2 regions of the Rhizobium sp. BK538 genome follow, and region 2 is predicted to be linked to the other one. Evidence: predicted binding sites of a transcription regulator. Region 2 holds the regulator's gene; the other holds the start of a gene.
The links. The regulator LexA, encoded in region 2, represses DNA repair genes until DNA is damaged. The targets are predictions, from matches to a motif close to TGTTCNNNNTGTGTTCNG.

Region 1 (9,364 bases), on a different contig from region 2:
ATGCATGCATCGGTCTTTTCGCCACAATAGGCGTTCTGCTTTACGCTTTTGAACGCCAGTTGCTCAGCGAGCAATTTTGGTCGTGATTTTCACGATTGTACTTGGTTTGGATTTGCTTGTGGCTGGCAGTTTTCCTTGTCCGCTTCGCAATCTTTTACGGCGCGAATACCGACCTGCTGTCCGCGAAAAAAATGGTTGTTCTATTGTTCGGTTATTCGGCGCTTTTGTGGAGCTTCGATTCGACTCCTTTCAGTGGCTGGCTCTTGCCCGTCATGCGAAGGGCGAAATGCTCAAATGACGATTGCGGAGTCGGCCGTTAGGGAGGCGCTGGAACGCCCCCTCAAACGATCATCCCGCCAGCGCGACGGCAATTTCTGCCGCCAATCTCGCATTATTTTCGACCAAGGCAATATTGGTCTTCAGGCTCTGGCCGTCGGTCAGGTCAAAGATCGTGCTGAGCAGGTAAGGGGTCACTTCCTTGCCGCTGATCTCGTCGCGCTCGGCGCTGTCGAGGGCGCGCTCGATGTAGATTTCCATTTCCTCCCGCGGGATCTCGTCTGCCTCCGGCACAGGGTTCGCGATCAGCATGCCGCCATCGATGCCGAGCTGCTCGCGCACCGTCTGGAAGTTGGCGATTGCGGCTGGGCTGTTGAGCGTCAGCGGACTGCGCAATCCCGACGCCCGCGACCAGAAGGCGGGGAATTCCTCGCTCTCGTAGGTCACAACGGGCACGCCCGCGGTTTCCAGCACCTCCAGAGTCTTCGGAATATCCAGGATTGCCTTGGCGCCGGCGCAAACGACGATGACACCGGTGCGGCTGAGTTCCTCGAGGTCAGCGGAGATATCGAAGCTTTCTTCGGCGCCTCGGTGGACTCCGCCGATGCCACCGGTGGCGAAGACCTTGATGCCGGCACGCTCGGCGGCGATCATCGTAGCTGCCACGGTCGTCGCACCATGACGACGCTCGGCGACCGCGAAGGCGAGATCGGCGCGCGAGACCTTCAGAACATCCTTGGCCTGCGCCAGCTGCTCCAGTTGCTCGGCTTCGAGGCCGATATGCAGCGTCCCGTGAATGACCGCGATCGTTGCCGGGACCGCGCCCTGCTCACGAATGATCGCCTCGACGCTGCGGGCCATCTCGATGTTGCCGGGGTAGGGCATGCCATGCGTGATGATGGTCGATTCGAGCGCCACAATCGGCGCGCCGCGCTGCTTGGCGCTTGCGACTTCCTTGGAATAGGCGATCGGCAGGAGGGGGGAGATCGGTTTCGTCATTGTCTCTTCCATTTCGTCGGTATTGCCTTCAATGCAAAATTCTCGCCGGCGGAACAAGGGAAAGTGTCTTCCTCACCAAATCCGGGGAGAGGTTTTCATTGACGGCGTGCGGGGACTGTACCGTAAGAGCTGCGGCAGCGGCGCCTTCCCGCACCGCATCGGCCAGGGGAATTCCGCGCATAAGCCCGGAAATAACGCCGGCCGCGAGCGAGTCGCCGGCGCCCGTGACATCTGCGACGCCTTCGAGGTTTACCGGCTGCAGGGCAACGACGCGGTGATCAGCAAAGGCAATCAGCTCGCGTTGGCCGCGCGTGACGACGCCGCCACGCAAGCCGATGTCACCCAGCAGCGACGGCCAATGCGACGGGTCATTGGGCCGTTCGCCAGTCAATGCGGTGGCTTCAGCCTCATTGAGGAAAAGATAGTCTATCCCATCGATGCACGGTTTCAGCTTGATCGCCTTGGCCGGCGAGATTGCGATCGCGCCCACCGGCTTGCCGAGAGCCTTAGCGCGCTCGACGATCGATGCCATCGTCTCCGCCGGCAGGTTGGCGTCAAAGAGGATGAAATCGGTCGCGGCAAAGGCATCGCGGACGGCACGGATCGAGAGCCGGCGCGGCATGAACATGCGGTAGAGATCCATGTCGGCAAGCGCAATCACCAGGTTTCCATCGTTCTCGATGATTGCGGTGTAACTGGGCGTCTTCCGATCCAGGAAAACGAAGGGGCGGTCATGAACGCCTGCGAAATCGGCCGCCTCGCTGACCGCCTCGCCGATCGGATCGCCGCCACGGGGCGAAATCATCGTCACGTCGAAGCCCAACCGGGCCAGGTTGCGCGCTGCATTGAAGCCACCGCCGCCTGGCTCCTCGAACCATGACCCCGGATTGCTGGCACCGGCCACCGTGTCGCCGGAAATGCGTCCGCGCCTGTCGATATGGGCTCCGCCGAGGACAAGAATCTTCTGCTTCATTTCATCGCCCTGCATCCGCCAAAAGACACGAATCGTCCCGCCGTCGCTAGCAGGTTGGCGGCGACTGCCCTATCTTTAAGCCGTTGCTTTCCATCACTAAAACAAATGTAGAACACGGGCTATTTTACCTTTTTCTTTCAACTGTTTGAACGGCGCTTGCGCAATGAGAACAAATGCGGTACAAAATCGACATCGGCGGCGACATTGCTTGAGCGGCTTCAATAACCTAAAGGTGGATCGAATGTCACAGAATACATTGCGGCTTGTAGAGGACAAATCGGTGGACAAAAGCAAGGCACTTGAAGCGGCACTCTCACAGATCGAGCGGTCGTTCGGCAAGGGCTCAATCATGAAGCTCGGCTCGAACGAGAATGTCGTCGAGATCGAAACGGTTTCGACAGGTTCTCTCGGGTTGGATATCGCGCTCGGCATCGGCGGCCTTCCCAAGGGCCGCATCATCGAGATTTACGGACCGGAAAGCTCGGGCAAGACGACGCTCGCGCTGCAGACCATTGCGGAATCGCAGAAGAAGGGCGGCATCTGCGCCTTCGTGGACGCAGAACATGCGCTCGATCCGGTCTATGCCCGCAAACTTGGCGTCGATCTGCAGAATCTCCTGATCTCGCAGCCGGATACAGGCGAGCAGGCGCTTGAGATCACCGACACGCTGGTGCGTTCCGGCGCTGTTGACGTTCTCGTCGTCGACTCCGTTGCAGCGCTGACGCCGCGTGCGGAAATCGAGGGCGAGATGGGGGACAACCTGCCGGGTCTCCAGGCGCGACTGATGAGTCAGGCGCTGCGCAAGCTGACGGCTTCGATCTCGAAGTCGAATACCATGGTGATCTTCATCAACCAAATCCGCATGAAGATCGGCGTCATGTTCGGGTCGCCGGAAACGACGACCGGCGGTAACGCGCTGAAGTTCTATGCCTCCGTTCGCCTCGATATTCGCCGCATCGGCGCGGTGAAGGAGCGCGAAGAGATCATCGGCAACCAGACGCGCGTCAAGGTCGTCAAGAACAAGATGGCGCCTCCCTTCAAGCAGGTCGAATTCGATATCATGTATGGCGAAGGCGTTTCCAAGACTGGCGAACTGGTCGACCTCGGCGTCAAAGCCGGTATCGTCGAGAAGTCGGGCGCCTGGTTCTCCTACAACAGTCAGCGCCTCGGCCAGGGCCGTGAGAACGCGAAGCTTTTCCTGCGGGACAATCCGGATCTCCTACGCGAGATCGAGACGGCACTTCGTCAGAATGCCGGTCTGATTGCGGACCGCTTCCTGCAGAATGGCGGCCCTGATGCGAACGACGGAGACGAGGCCGCAGACGGCTAATCGTCTGAAGGTTTCAAACAGTTCAAGACCGGCCGCATTCCTTGATCAGAATGTGGCCGGTTTTGTTTGTCTGCTGGACAGTGGTTAAGGCGAGCGATAAAAGCCACTGGATTTAAGTTTTGACCTGCCTTCCGGCAGCATTGAAGGGCATAGCATGAGCGGTGTGAATGATATCCGGTCGACCTTCCTCGACTACTTCAAGAAGAACGGCCACGAAATCGTTCCGTCGAGCCCGTTGGTGCCACGCAACGATCCGACACTGATGTTCACCAATGCCGGCATGGTGCAGTTCAAGAACGTTTTCACCGGCCTTGAGCAGCGGCCGTACAAGACGGCCTCGACCGCCCAGAAGTGCGTCCGTGCCGGTGGCAAGCATAACGACCTTGATAATGTCGGCTATACCGCGCGCCATCACACCTTCTTCGAGATGCTCGGTAACTTCTCCTTTGGAGACTACTTCAAGGAGCGGGCGATCGAGCTCGCCTGGAACCTGATCACCAAGGAATTTGCTATCGACGCCAAGCGGTTGTTGGTCACAGTCTACCATACGGACGACGAGGCCTTTAACCTTTGGAAGAAGATTGCAGGGCTGTCGGACGAAAAGATCATCCGCATCCCGACCAGCGACAATTTCTGGGCGATGGGCGATACCGGCCCGTGCGGCCCATGCTCGGAAATCTTCTATGACCACGGCGATCATATATGGGGCGGACCTCCCGGCTCGCCTGAGGAAGACGGCGACCGCTTCATCGAGATCTGGAATCTCGTCTTCATGCAGTACGAGCAGGTCACGAAGGAAGAGCGCATCGACCTTCCGCGGCCGTCGATCGACACGGGCATGGGTCTGGAGCGCGTCGCTGCCGTCCTGCAGGGCAAGCATGACAACTACGACATCGACCTGTTCCGCGCGCTGATCGAGGCTTCGGAAGAAGTGACAGGCGTAAAGGCAGAGGGCGAGCGTCGTGCAAGCCACCGCGTCATTGCCGACCACCTGCGTTCGTCGGCCTTCCTGATTGCCGATGGCGTGTTGCCCTCGAACGAAGGCCGCGGCTATGTGCTTCGCCGCATCATGCGCCGCGCGATGCGGCATGCCGAGCTGCTCGGTGCCAAGGAGCCGCTGATCTGGAAGCTGCTGCCGACGCTAGTCCAGGAAATGGGGCGAGCATATCCGGAACTGGTCCGCGCGGAATCGCTGATCTCCGAGACACTGAAGCTTGAGGAAACCCGTTTCCGCAAGACGCTAGAGCGTGGCCTTTCGCTGCTCTCCGACGCGACTACGACCCTCGGCAAGGGCGATATGCTCGACGGCGAGACGGCCTTCAAGCTCTATGATACCTACGGCTTCCCGCTCGACCTGACGCAGGATGCGCTTCGGGCCCGCGAAATCGGCGTCGACATATCAGGCTTCACCGACGCGATGGAGCGTCAGAAAGCCGAAGCGCGTTCGCATTGGGCCGGCTCCGGCGACAAGGCCACAGAGACGATCTGGTTCGAACTCAAAGAAAAGCACGGCGCGTCGGAATTCCTTGGCTACGACACCGAGACCGCAGAAGGTGTCGTTCAGGCCATCGTGAAGGACGGTGCTTCGGTCGCTTCTGCGTCCGCTGGCGATAAGGTTCAAATTGTCGTCAACCAGACGCCGTTCTACGGCGAGTCCGGCGGCCAGATGGGTGACACGGGCGTGATTACTTCCGATACGGCCAAGATCGAGATCACGGACACCCAGAAGAAGGGCGAGGGCCTGTTCGTCCATATCGGCACCGTTGTCGAGGGCACGGTGAGGGCGAGCGAGCCGGTTGCGTTGACGGTCGACCATGCGCGTCGCTCGCGCCTGCGGGCAAACCACTCGGCCACGCACCTTCTGCACGAGGCGCTGCGCGAAGTGTTGGGCACGCATGTCGCACAGAAGGGCTCGCTGGTCGCGCCCGAGCGTCTGCGCTTTGACGTTTCGCATCCGAAGCCGATGACGGCTGACGAATTGAAGGTCGTCGAGGACATGGCAAATGAGATCGTGTTGCAGAATTCGTCGGTCACGACCCGCCTGATGAGCGTCGACGACGCGATTGCCGAAGGCGCCATGGCATTGTTCGGCGAGAAGTACGGCGACGAAGTGCGCGTCGTCGCCATGGGCCAGGGCGTGCGTGGCGCCAAGGCGGGCAAGCCCTATTCGATCGAGCTTTGCGGCGGCACGCACGTCGGCGCGACCGGTCAAATCGGTCTGATCCGCGTTTTGGGCGAAAGCGCGGTTGGCGCCGGCGTGCGCCGTATCGAGGCGGTCACCGGCGAGTCCGCGCGCGAATACCTGGCGGAACAGGACGAGCGCGTCAAGTCGCTCGCGACGTCGCTCAAGGTGCAGCCGGCCGATGTTCTTGCTCGCGTCGAGGCGCTCATGGATGAACGCCGCAAGCTCGAGCGCGAATTGGCCGACGCCAAGCGCAAGCTTGCAATGGGCGGCGGACAGGGCGGTCCTGCCGATGCGGTCCGTGATGTCGCTGGTGTGAAGTTCCTCGGCAAGGCGATCTCGGGCGTCGATCCCAAGGATCTCAAGGGGCTTGCCGACGATGGCAAGGCGAGCCTCGGTTCCGGCGTCGTCGCACTGATCGGCGTGGGCGAGGACGGCAAAGCGAGCGCAGTCGTTGCGGTGACCCCGGACTTGACGGACCGGTTCAGTGCCGTCGATCTCGTTCGCGTCGCGTCGGCTGCTCTTGGCGGCAAGGGCGGCGGCGGTCGTCCCGATATGGCCCAGGCGGGCGGGCCAGATGGGGCAAAGGCCGACGAGGCGATCGAGGCTGTGGCGGTCGCGCTGGCAAGCTGAGCGAACTAGAGTTCGCACGAAACTCTTTGGAAGGCGGGGCTGGTCCCCGCCTTTTCGTTGTGCGCCCAGCATGAGCGCATTCTTGTGGGTGGAAGTCCCACCGTAAGCTGGTCATGGCGAGCGAAGAGAAGCGCAACTGCGGAAGGGCGACCGAACGTGGGGAGGAAGCGTGGATCGCAACTGCGGGCCGATGAACAAGAACCGGATATGAGGCGATGCCGACCAGGGCGAGCGGGCAACATACCGCGAAGCTCTTGTGACCAAGGGTCGGTGGCGTAAATCCGGCGGTCGTGCAGTGAAGGAGTGCGTTCTTACCTGTTGGGGTGATCTCGCCTTGCGCCTGAAAGGGCGACGGTGTCGAGCCGGAGCGAGAAGTCAGCAGAGGTCGTAGTAGGGAGCAGGTAGGCGCGAACGAAGGGCTGAACGAGAGAGAGTGAAGTTCCTCCAAGGATGAGCAAGGTCATGCGTCAGATGCCGGGACAGCCCGGGAGATCGGAGGGGCAAGCGGGTGAAGCCCGCCGGAGTTCCGATCTTGACGAAACCGCGCCCCCGCCGCGGATCGGGAACGACACAGGTGCTGGGCTGCTTGAGGCGGCCCTGCGGCGAGAGAACCTTCTGCAGGCGTGGAAGCAGGTGCGAGCCAACAAGTGCGCGCCAACAAGGGGCGCTGCGGGCGTGGACGGTCTGGACATTGACCAGACGGCTGCGGCGCTGCGCATCTCTTGGCCTGCCATCCGCGACAGCCTGCGGGAAGGGACGTATCGGCCACAGCCGGTGCGTCGCGTGATGATCCCGAAGCCAGGGGGCGGCGAGCGCGAGCTTGGCATCCCTACGGTGCTGGACCGCCTGATCCAACAGGCGCTCCTGCAAGTCCTTCAGCCAATCCTTGATCCGACCTTCAGCCAGCACAGCTACGGCTTCCGTCCGGGAAGGAGTGCACACGATGCCGTCCTGGCGGCGCAATCGTTCGTGCAGTCCGGACGGTGGGTCGTTGTGGACGTGGATCTGGAGAAGTTCTTCGACCGGGTTGACCATGACATCCTGATCGACCGTCTGCGCAAGAAAATCCCTGATCCTGGCGTGACCCGCTTCGTACGGGCCTATCTGAACGCCGACATTGTTGATGGGGGTGCGGTCATTGCGCGGACCAGAGGCACGCCGCAGGGCGGGCCGCTGTCGCCGCTATTGGCCAACCTGCTGCTGGATGAGGTCGACAAGGAGCTTGAACGGCGGGGCCATGCCTTCTGCCGCTATGCCGACGACTGCAACGTCTATGTGCGGTCGCAGCGGGCGGGCGAGCGGGCGATGGCTCTGCTGCGGCGGCTTTATGGTCGACTTCGCCTGATGGTGAACGAGGTCAAGAGCGCTGTTGCCAGCGTCTTCGGCCGCAAATTCCTCGGCTATGCTTTCTTCAAAGCACCAGGAGGGGTGGTCAAGCGAGGTGTTGCCGACAAGGCAATCAAGGCGTTCAAGGAGCGCATTCGCGAACTGACACCGCGGGTCGATCCCTGAAAGCAGTTCTGGCGAGAGCTGGTTGAATGGATGCGTCACCGTGTGAGGGCAATCCAGCTCAAACAATGGAGGCGTGGCACGACGATCTTCCGCGAACTGCTGGCAAAGGGGGCAAACCCTCTTGTGGCACAGCGAGTGGCAGCCAAGGCCGGTCGCTGGTGGCGCAACAGCGGCAAACTCCTCAACAGCATCCTCACCATCAAATGGGCCGACCAACTCGGAATGCCCAGACTCGTCTAACCTCAATCTCTCGAACCGCCCGGTGCGGATCCGCATGCCGGGTGGTGTGGCAGGGGCGCGATCGAATACGATCGCCCCCTATGCCGATTGCGGATTGGTCAAAGTCCGCAGGATTTGTCAAATCGCAGTATGGTTTTCTGCAGCCGATCGATTTGCACGAGGTTCAGACATGAATGGCGAAACGGCATGGGCCCTCTACGAGGACCGTCTGCGACGGGTATCGGCCTATATCCATGATCATCTCGACGAAGAGCTTGACATGGACAGGCTTGCCGAGATTGCCTGCATGTCGAGCTACCACTGGCACAGGATCTATCGCGCGGTTTACGGCGAAACACTCGCGGCGACCGTCAAGCGGCTGCGCTTGCATCGCGCCGCCGGCGACATCGTGCGCACGGGTCTTTCTGTTGGGGAAATCGCAAAGCGATCAGGCTATCCCAACCTCCAGTCCTTCAACCGTATCTTCAAATCGGTCTACGGCATGCCGCCAGCTCAATACCGGAAAGAGGGAAGCCATAAAGCCTTCGAACCCTCACCTAACGGAAAGACTGCAGCCATGTTTGATGTCACCTTACGGAAGATTGAGCTAATTCAATTGCTTGGCGTGCCGCACATCGGCTCGTACATGCAGATCGGCAAGGCGTTCGAGACCTTGTTTGGCACGCTGTATGCGCGCCGGCTTGCCAAGCCTACGATGCGCATGGTCGGTGTCTATCTCGATGATCCCGATCTCGTGCCGGCCGAAAGGCTGCGGTCCATCGCATGCGTGACGATGGAAGACGAGATCGCCGCTGCACCGCCATTCGAACATCGTACCCTCGACGGTGGGGAATATGCCGTGCTGCGTCACAGGGGGCCTTATGCCGACATGCACAAGGCCTATCAGTGGCTCTATGCGGAATGGCTGCCCGCTTCAGGCCGGCAGCTTCGCGACAGCGTGATGTTCGAGGAGTATCTCAACAACCCACGCGATGTATCGCCGACCGAACTCTTGACCGACATCCACATGCCGCTTGCCTGAGCCTCCGGTCGCTACTTTGCGGCCTTCATGGCCTCGTCATCGATGGAGACGGCCCGCTTGTAGGCCGGGCGATCGGTGACGCGGCCGAGATAGTCGACAAAGGCCTGGCGCTTCTCGATGGTGCCGAATCCCAGGCCCCAGCCAATATGTGAACCGACGTAGACGTCGGCTGCCGTGAAGCGATCTCCGGCAACGTAA
Region 2 (9,364 bases):
TGCTCATGATCGGCGTGCAGGATGAAGATGCGGTCCATGGCGCGGGCCAGAACCGGATTGACCACATATTCCTCGCAGGGAACTGCGAAGCACATGCGCAGGAAGTTCGAGGCGTAGTCGAGATCGTTCTTCGGGTAAACGAAGGGCTGGCCGATGTGATACTTGTAGGCCATGGCAGCGAGCGTCGGCATCTTGGCGATCATCCGCAGGCTTGCGACCATGCGCTGATGCGGATCGGTGATGTCGGTGGAATCATGGTAGAAGGCCGACAACGCGCCGACGCAGCCGCACATGACGGCCATCGGATGCGCGTCGCGGCGGAAGCCCGTGAAGAACCGGCTCATCTGCTCATGCACCATCGTGTGATGCGTGACGCGATAGTCGAAATCCTTCTTCTGGGCAGCGGTCGGCAGTTCTCCGTAGAGAAGCAGGTAGCAGACCTCGAGGAAGTCACCGTGCTCGGCAAGTTGCTCGATCGGATAACCGCGATGAAGCAATACGCCGGCATCACCATCGATATACGTGATTTTCGATTCACAGGATGCGGTCGAGGTGAAACCAGGATCGTACGTGAAGGAAGCCGTGTTCTTGTACAGGGCGCCGATATCGATGACATCAGGGCCAATCGTGCCGCTCTTGATGGCGAGATCGACTGATTTATCACCGATTTTCAGTGTTGCGCTTTGTTCCGTCATTCTGATCCTCCAAACTGGCGGTTGGCGCCATAAAAGCGCCATAGGGTTAAGCGTCGTCGACGATAGCTATATGATCGCGCGCCTAATGCCAAGTTACCGTGGTGCCATTTTGTGCATCGCAGTATCAACTTTTGGGCACTGCTGCGATGTACCCTGCGCATAGCAGAAGCTAATGATAATCCTTGGCTTTTCTGATTTCCGATTTTCCTTCAGATTTCAATCGATTATTGTTGCTTCAAGCCTCGAGAGCTTGCATTGTGGTTGCAAGGGCGGCTGTTTTTGGGCGCAGATGCATGCCGCGGTTGAAGCCATTTGAGGTGAGAAAGGCCGCTCCGGGCGCGGGTGCGCCTGCCCGTGCGGCAGAGCCTTATTTTCTCCGGCCTCAATCTACTCCCAAGCCTCCGCGCCTTCCGCACGCCGTCACTCGTTTCCTGGCCAACGCGGGGTACGACCGCGACTCTCGGCTGCTCATCGTGGTTTCAACGCGCTGTGGCAACGGAGATGGAACATGGGCGCTTTGTCCTGTTTTCTCCGGTCTTCCTCGGGACTGGCGCCGTCCTCTGGTTTGAGTTCGCAAGTGATCCGCCAGCAATCCGCCTGGGAGCATGGATTGTCGCGTCGGCCCTGATTGCGCTGGCGGCAGGCCAAGGCCGCCCGAAATCTTGCGCAGGCAGGGGTATTGGGTGTTCTGGGAATGCTTTTCGCCCAGTTCGAAACGCAGAGCAGGGCGACCGTCATATTGGATTCACCTGTAGCTACGACGATTACGGGCCGCGTCGAGCGTCGGGAAGGCGATGGCCGTGGCCGCTGGCGCGCTACATCATCTCGCTCTCGCTCTCGCAGACGCAGTCGCCCGGGACATTGTCATTGCCGAGGACGGCAGCCTTGTCGCGATTGTCAAAGGGCAAGTCCTTGCACCAAAAATCGACTCCATCCGACTGACTTCATCTTCGATCAATGGCGAAGGGTGCTCCACCGCGATCATTGGACGGCGTCGGCCCTGTTCGGCTGCGGGATAATAAAGGTGAAGCTCAACGTCTCTTCTCGGCAGCGGAACTGCGTAATGCTCGCAATGCGTTGCGTCAGGCTGCGATGGGCGCTACGAATCGCTTCGTATGCCTGAAAGGCGCCTGGTGCACCGCCACGCATGATAGCGGCTACGTCCTGACAATCGTCGAAAACCCTGTGTACTTCGGCGCTGCGTGCGACACCGCCGATATCGTCTCGTCTGACGGAATGCCGGTCGGGCGCACTGCTATTCACCGGCGAAACCTTGCGCCGCTCGGGCACCGCTGAGATACGGATAGACGACCAGGGCACCCATCGTGACGACCTCGTATACCACGCATGATCGCCCCTGGATGCGGCATCGGGCATACAACTGTCGAAGCGGTACGTTTGACGACGAGCTGCCTGTCGTTAGTGATAACGGCGAATGAGGCCGACCAGCTTGCCCTGAACCTTGACGCGGTCGGGTCCGAAAATGCGCGTTTCATAAGCCGGGTTCGCGGCCTCAAGCGCAATGGAGGCGCCCTTGCGGCGGAAACGCTTGAGGGTCGCTTCCTCGTCATCGACGAGTGCGACGACGATGTCGCCGGCATTTGCCGTGCTGGCGTTGCGGATGATCACTGTGTCGCCGTCGAAGATGCCGGCTTCGATCATCGAGTCGCCCTTCACCTCAAGCGCATAGTGCTCGCCCGGGCCAAGCATGTCGGCCGGAACTGTAATGTCGTGGGTATTGTTCTGGATTGCCGAAATCGGCACGCCGGCAGCAATCCGCCCCATAACCGGTACGGAGGCCGAGCTGTCGTTGTCGGCATGCGCAGCCGGCTTCGGCGGCGCAACCGGCTGCGGCTTGCCGAGGCTGCCTTCGATAACGCTCGGCGAAAAGCCGCGGCGGGGCTGGAGGCTCGGATTATATGCCTCCGGCAGCTTGATGACCTCCAATGCGCGGGCCCGATTAGGCAGTCGGCGAATGAAGCCCCGTTCTTCGAGCGCAGTAATCAGCCGGTGGATGCCTGACTTGGACGCGAGATCCAAGGCGTCCTTCATTTCGTCGAAAGACGGAGGGACACCGGATTCCTTCATCCGCTCGTGAATGAAGAGAAGAAGCTCCTGTTGCTTGCGCGTCAGCATCGAAGTTGAACCCCAGAGTCGTGAAACAAAGCCAGAACAGACACTATATGTTCCATATGTGTTCCGCAAGTGCCTAAATTTTCATAAAACTTGCCTGCAACTTGCTCAGTTTTTGCGTCGCTTTTGAGTGAAAGCGTAGAAGGGGGTTGCATTGTTGCCTTGCCCGGCGCACATCTTCGCAAATTCCGGAGAGTTTGCCATGAGCGAAGCACATCCGCTGGACCACATCGTGCTGCCGGTCTCCAATATCGGACTTGCGCGCGAGCGCTTGGGAAAGCTGGGATTCACCGTCGCACCCGATGCCCGGCATCCTTTTGGAACCGAGAATGCCTGCATATTCTTCGCCGACGAAACATACCTGGAACCCTTAGGCGTCGCCAACGCGGAGCTGCACGAGGCGTCGGCGAAGAAAGGCAATGTCTTCACTGCGCGTGACCGGGCTTTCCGATTTCGATGCGGGGATGATGGTTTCTCGGCGGTGGTCTTTGCGACCACCGATGCTGATCGCGACCATGCCCGGTTCCTTGCCGAAAAGATCAATGGCGGCGAGATGCTGCAGTTCGAGCGGCCGATGAAGATGCCTGACGGCTCTCAGGCCACCGCTGCGTTCAAGCTCGCGTTCGCGGTCGATCTGCGGGCTCCGGATTTTTTCTTTTTCACGTGCCAACGCGTCAATCCGCTGCCGGCCGACCGTAGAGCGCTGCAAAAGCACGCAAATGGCGTGAGTGGGATCGCAGAGATCGTTCTTGGCGCGCCGGACCCAAAAGCATTTGCGCCATTTGTGCGTGCTGCGGCGCACGGCCTCCCGGTGACCAACGAGGCCTTTGGCGCGAGTGTGACAACTCCGAACGCCAGAGTGAGCGTTCTCTCCCCAGATGGATTGGATGCCTACTTCGATATTCCGGCACCAAATGATCGCGGCCTGCGTGGCGTCGCCATTGTCTTCAAGGTCAGTGATCTCGCCGTGACAGAAGCGCATTTGGCTGCTAACGGGATGACTTATACGCGCAAGAACAATCGAATTCTGGTGAAGGCGGCGCCCGGACAGGGCGCGCTCTTCGCCTTCGAGGAGAAACGATGAGCCAGACAAATTCCGAAGTCGTGATCGGCGAAGGCGCCGGCCGCGTCACCTTTTCGAATGCCGGCAAGCTGTCCCTGATTGCCGGGCCTTGCCAGATGGAGAGCCGCGACCATGCCTTCATGGTCGCCGGTGTATTGAAGGAACTCTGCGACAAGCTTGGTCTCGGCCTCGTCTATAAGTCCTCGTTCGACAAGGCGAACCGCACCTCGCTGTCGGCGCAGCGCGGCATAGGTCTTGAACAGGCGCTGGAGGTCTTTTCGGACCTCAAGAAGGAATACGGCTTTCCGGTTCTGACCGACATCCATACCGAGGAGCAGTGCGCCGAGGTGGCGACGGTCGTCGACGTCCTGCAGATCCCGGCCTTCCTGAGCCGTCAAACCGATCTGTTAGTGGCAGCCGCGAAGACCGGCCGAGCCGTTAACGTCAAGAAGGGACAGTTCCTGGCGCCTTGGGACATGAAGAACGTTCTCAACAAGCTGAACTCGACCGGAAACCCGAATATTCTGCTTTGCGAACGCGGCGCCTCGTTCGGCTACAACACACTGGTTTCCGACATGCGTTCGCTGCCAATCATGGCGGCGATGGGTGCTCCAGTCGTTTTCGATGCGACGCATTCGGTGCAGCAGCCGGGCGGGCAGGGCGGTTCGAGCGGCGGCCAGCGCGAATTCGTGGAGACGCTGGCACGGGCAGCCGTTGCGGTTGGCGTCGCCGGTGTCTTCGTAGAAACGCACGAAGATCCTGACAATGCGCCATCCGACGGGCCGAACATGGTCTATTTGAAGGATATGCCGCGGCTGCTCGAAAAGCTGCTGGCCTTCGACGTGATTGCAAAGGCCGCCTGAAACCGGCAGACGGGTGTCGGCCGTCAACCGGCGAGCGCCATCCTTTTGTGGGAGGCATATCCCATGGTCGCGGACTGTCCCGTTTCGTCGAGACAGAAACGGGACAGCAGGTGATTGAGGCGCACCGCCTCGTCGCCCAGCTCTCGGCAGGCGGCGCTGGTTTGCTCGACCATCGCCGCGTTCTGTTGCGTGACACTGTCCATCGTGTTGATGGCGGCATTGACTTCCAGGAGCGCGGTGGTTTGTTCGGAGGAAGAACGCACGATCCCCTCGATCAGCGCCGTGACCTTGAGAATCTGCTGATCGATATTGCTGAGCGCTTCGCCTGTGCGGTTGACAAGGCCGACGCCTGCTGAAACCTGGCTGGAAGAGGTCTCGATCAACTGTTTGATTTCTTTCGCCAGATTGGCGGAGCGACCGGCAAGGTCGCGCACTTCCTGTGCAACGACGGCAAAGCCCTTTCCGGCATCACCTGCGCGGGCGGCCTCCACTCCGGCATTCAGTGCGAGGAGGTTGGTCTGGAAGGCGATTTCGTCGATGACGTTGATGATCTGGCCGATCTGTGCGGATGATGTCTCGATCTTCTCCATCGCGGCCACCGCCTCGTGCACGACGGTCGCCGAGTAGCTTGCGCTTTCCTTGGTCGCCGTCATCATCGCGTTCGCTTCGTTGGCCCGTTCCGATGAATTCTTGACGGTGACCGTGATCTGGTCGAGCGCCGAGGCTGCTTGCTCCAGTGAGGCGGCCTGATGTTCCGTTCGCCGGGCCAGATCATCCGTGCTCGACGCGATTTCGCTCGAGCCGGTCCCTACCGTATTCGTGACGGCTGAGATTTCTTTCATTGCGCCGGAAAGCGTACGGATGCTCGAGTTGAACTCCTCGCGCAGCTTTTCATAGGTCGCTTCGAAGGGCTCGCTGAGTTGGACAGAGAGGTCGCCGCCCGAAAGGCGCTCCAGACCGCGGCTCAGACTGGTGATGACGCGCTCGCGGGCAGCTTCCTCGTCTGCCTTGGTGGCGGCGAGCGCCGCATCGCGCTGTGTCTGGACCTGGCGTTCGGCATCCTGGCGCTCACGGATATTGTTCCGTTCCTCGGCGGCTTCGCGGAACACGGAGACGGCGCGCGCCATCTCGCCGATTTCGTCGGCGCGGCGGCTGAAGGGCACTTCCTTCGAATAATCGCCGGCGGCAAGGATCGCCATATAGTCGCGCATTGCTGAGAGCGGCACGACAGCGCGTCGACGGAAGACGTAAAGGCCGCCGAGCAACAGGAAAAACGAGACAGCTGCTGCCGCGAGCGTGATGGTGGAGAGGATGCGGGTCTGTTCGGCGGCATCCTTTTCGGCAGCAGCCAGGAAGGCGTTCGCCATATCCACGAGCTTGTTGACGGCCTCTTCATGAATATGGAAATTCGTTGAAAGCTTCTCGAAAGCCGCCGGGATGACGGCGGCGTCGTTCTTGAGAATGGCTGGGGCGAGTTCTTCTGCCATCACCTTCCAGAACACGTCGCCTTTGACGAGGACATCGTTCAGGAGTTTTTCCTTGAGGTCGGCGCTGAGCGCTGTTTCCGACCAATATTTGCGGCGATCCTTATAGGCGGGCTTCAGGACAGTCTGGATGCGCTCGATATTCTTCCGCGCGACTTCAGGACGCTGCACCGCCTCAAGTGCGAGCATGTAGGATTCAACAATATAGAGAGGTGGCGGCAGGATATCGGCAACGAGATCCTTTCCGTAGACGATCTGCTGATACATCTCGCCGTTCACCCGCAGCTTGTTGAAGGCGTAATTCTGAATGCCGATCGACGTGATCAATCCTGCGGTGACGACGGCCGCGAAGATGGCAAGGCTGCGAGCAATATTGAGTTTCATCCGGCGCCCCGTAAATTCTAACAGCGAACAGGTGTTGTTTATTGAAATGGCTTGGAGTTTGGAGGGAGTTTAGAATCTCTATAAACAGGCGGAATTGAACCGCATAAGGAAGTGCATCATGCAATACTACTTACCGGAGGACAGGCAGTATTTCCTCATCGAGGATTAATTGTAATATTAATTGGTTACTGATCGATAAATTTGCAACCACATTGAATGTGGTGACTTGTTTTCAAAACCTGAAGTTTCGAAACACTGGAGCAGGGGCAGCGGAAGGATGCCGTGACGCGCCTCTTCAAAAGCCTGACATATTCGCGCGATAGGTCCGTGACGTGCCGTGTGTCGTCGGTGTGGCATTGTAATTTGCGTGCCTTCGATTAAACAGGCTTCGAACGATTTATCCACCCTCGAGCAGGAAGAGCCGATGACCGCAATTACCGACATTATCGCCCGCGAGATTCTCGACAGCCGTGGCAACCCGACCGTCGAAGTCGATGTCTATCTCGAAGATGGCAGCTTGGGCCGCGCGGCGGTGCCGTCGGGCGCTTCGACCGGTGCTCACGAAGCCGTCGAAGTGCGTGATGGCGGCAAGCGCTATCTCGGCAAGGGTGTTGAAAAGGCCGTCGAAGCCGCCAATACGGAAATCTTCGACGCGATCGGTGGCATCGACGCCGAAAACCAGATCCAGATTGACAACATCATGATCGAGCTGGACGGCACACCGAACAAGTCGCGTCTCGGTGCCAACGCCATCCTCGGCGTGTCGCTCGCCGTTGCCAAGGCGGCTGCTCAGGCTTCCGGCCTGCCGCTTTACCGCTATGTCGGCGGTGCGAGCGCCCATCTTCTGCCGGTTCCGATGATGAACATCATCAACGGTGGTGCGCATGCCGACAATCCGATCGACTTCCAGGAATTCATGATCCTTCCGATCGGCGCCGATTCCATCCGCGAGGCCGTCCGCATGGGCTCGGAAGTCTTCCACGTCCTTAAGAAGGAATTGTCGGCTCAGGGTCACAACACCAACGTCGGCGACGAAGGTGGCTTCGCGCCGGGCTTGAAGAGCGCGCCTGAAGCCCTCGACTTCATCATGAGGTCCATCGAGAAAGCCGGCTACAAGCCGGGCGACGACATCAGCCTCGGCCTCGACTGCGCCTCGACGGAATTTTTCAAGGACGGCAAGTACGTCCTCGAAGGCGAAGGTCGCACGCTGGAATCGGGTGCCATGGCCGAATATCTTGCACAGCTCGCGGCCCAGTACCCTATCATCTCGATCGAAGACGGCATGGCCGAAGATGATTGGGACGGCTGGAAGGCTCTGACGGATCTGGCCGGAAAGAAGGTTCAGCTGGTCGGCGACGATCTCTTCGTCACCAACTCGGCTCGTCTTCGCGACGGTATCCGCATGGGTGTTGCCAACTCGATCCTCGTCAAGGTCAACCAGATCGGCTCGCTGACGGAAACCCTCGACGCCGTCAACACTGCCCACAAGGCTGCCTACACTGCGGTCATGTCGCACCGCTCGGGCGAAACCGAAGATTCGACGATTGCCGATCTGGCCGTTGCCACCAACTGCGGTCAGATCAAGACCGGTTCGCTATCGCGTTCGGATCGTCTTGCCAAGTACAACCAGCTGATCCGCATCGAAGAAGGCCTCGGCCCGCAGGCCCGCTACGCCGGCCGTTCGATCATCCGCGGCTAATCGCATCTGATTTCAACGACTTCGAACCCGCGTCCCAAAGGCGCGGGTCTTTTCTTGCTTAATTTTTCATAGTCAACGGACAGTTAATCTCTGCCCGGTAGTCTTGGACGCATCGAGGTAATGCGTTCGAGCGTGCGTTTATGTGGACAAAGCATCACAAAAAGAAAAAGATCGGTCGTTTCGTCGTTCCGGCGATGACGGTCGCGTTTCTCTCCTACTTCGGCTATCATTGCATCCACGGTGATTACGGTCTGCGGGCAACCGAGGGGTTCGAGCGCCAGCGGATAGCGCGTGAAAGGGAGTTGGCGGTTCTGAAGGGCAAGCGCGAGCATCTCGAAAAGCAGGTCGCGCTGCTGAGCGACGGTTCGATGGACAAGGATATGCTGGACGAGAAAGCGCGTCTTCAGCTGAATGTTTCTCGTGCCGACGAGATCGTCATATTCAATCACTATTCCAATTAACCGAAATTCAGTTAACTGAAATAAAGTCTTGTTTATCAGTAGTTTACTCATGAATACGAGCCATGCATTTATGGCATTGCTGCGGCGAAATTTCTTCCCTATGGTACGCGCCACCAAAGAACCGACAAACCCGTAGGGAGGGGTGAATGGCGCCGCGAAAAACCGCGACCGTTTCCAGCCGTAAAACTAGCGTAAAGCCGGCAAACAAGGCATCCAATGGTGGTCCTGTTGCTGATTTTACGCGCGATGAGGAGCTCAAGGCCTATCGCGAGATGCTGTTGATCCGCCGCTTCGAGGAGAAGGCCGGACAGCTTTACGGCATGGGCTTCATTGGTGGTTTCTGTCACCTTTACATTGGCCAGGAAGCTGTGGTCGTCGGCATGCAGATGGCGCAGAAGGAAGGCGATCAGGTTATCACCGCCTATCGCGATCACGGCCATATGCTGGCAACCGGCATGAGCGCGCGTGGCGTCATGGCCGAGCTGACCGGGCGCCGTAGCGGTTATTCGCGCGGCAAGGGCGGCTCGATGCACATGTTCTCCAAGGAGAAGCATTTCTACGGGGGGCATGGCATCGTCGGTG

Region 1: recA (recombinase RecA) is a predicted target of LexA. The motif match lies at 2,346-2,363, and genes of this name have one in related genera.

Annotation. Positions count from the first base shown of each region.
Region 1 covers NZ_JACIFT010000023.1:19,563-28,926, forward strand. Annotated here, with positions in the region: gene FHX09_RS24025 (hypothetical protein) at 1-86, shown strand, start outside; gene FHX09_RS24030 (pseudouridine-5'-phosphate glycosidase) at 349-1,275, opposite strand; gene FHX09_RS24035 (carbohydrate kinase family protein) at 1,304-2,248, opposite strand; gene recA (recombinase RecA) at 2,490-3,578, shown strand; gene alaS (alanine--tRNA ligase) at 3,733-6,393, shown strand; gene ltrA (group II intron reverse transcriptase/maturase) at 6,865-7,905, shown strand; gene FHX09_RS30090 (RNA-directed DNA polymerase) at 7,936-8,145, shown strand; gene FHX09_RS24055 (AraC family transcriptional regulator) at 8,315-9,166, shown strand; gene FHX09_RS24060 (glutathione S-transferase family protein) at 9,178-9,364, opposite strand, start outside.
Region 2 covers NZ_JACIFT010000012.1:73,234-82,597, reverse strand. Annotated here, with positions in the region: gene gltA (citrate synthase) at 1-695, opposite strand, end outside; gene lexA (transcriptional repressor LexA) at 2,115-2,831, opposite strand; gene FHX09_RS16375 (VOC family protein) at 3,031-3,912, shown strand; gene kdsA (3-deoxy-8-phosphooctulonate synthase) at 3,909-4,754, shown strand; gene FHX09_RS16365 (HAMP domain-containing methyl-accepting chemotaxis protein) at 4,778-6,622, opposite strand; gene eno (phosphopyruvate hydratase) at 7,047-8,321, shown strand; gene FHX09_RS16355 (septum formation initiator family protein) at 8,462-8,782, shown strand; gene pdhA (pyruvate dehydrogenase (acetyl-transferring) E1 component subunit alpha) at 8,929-9,364, shown strand, end outside.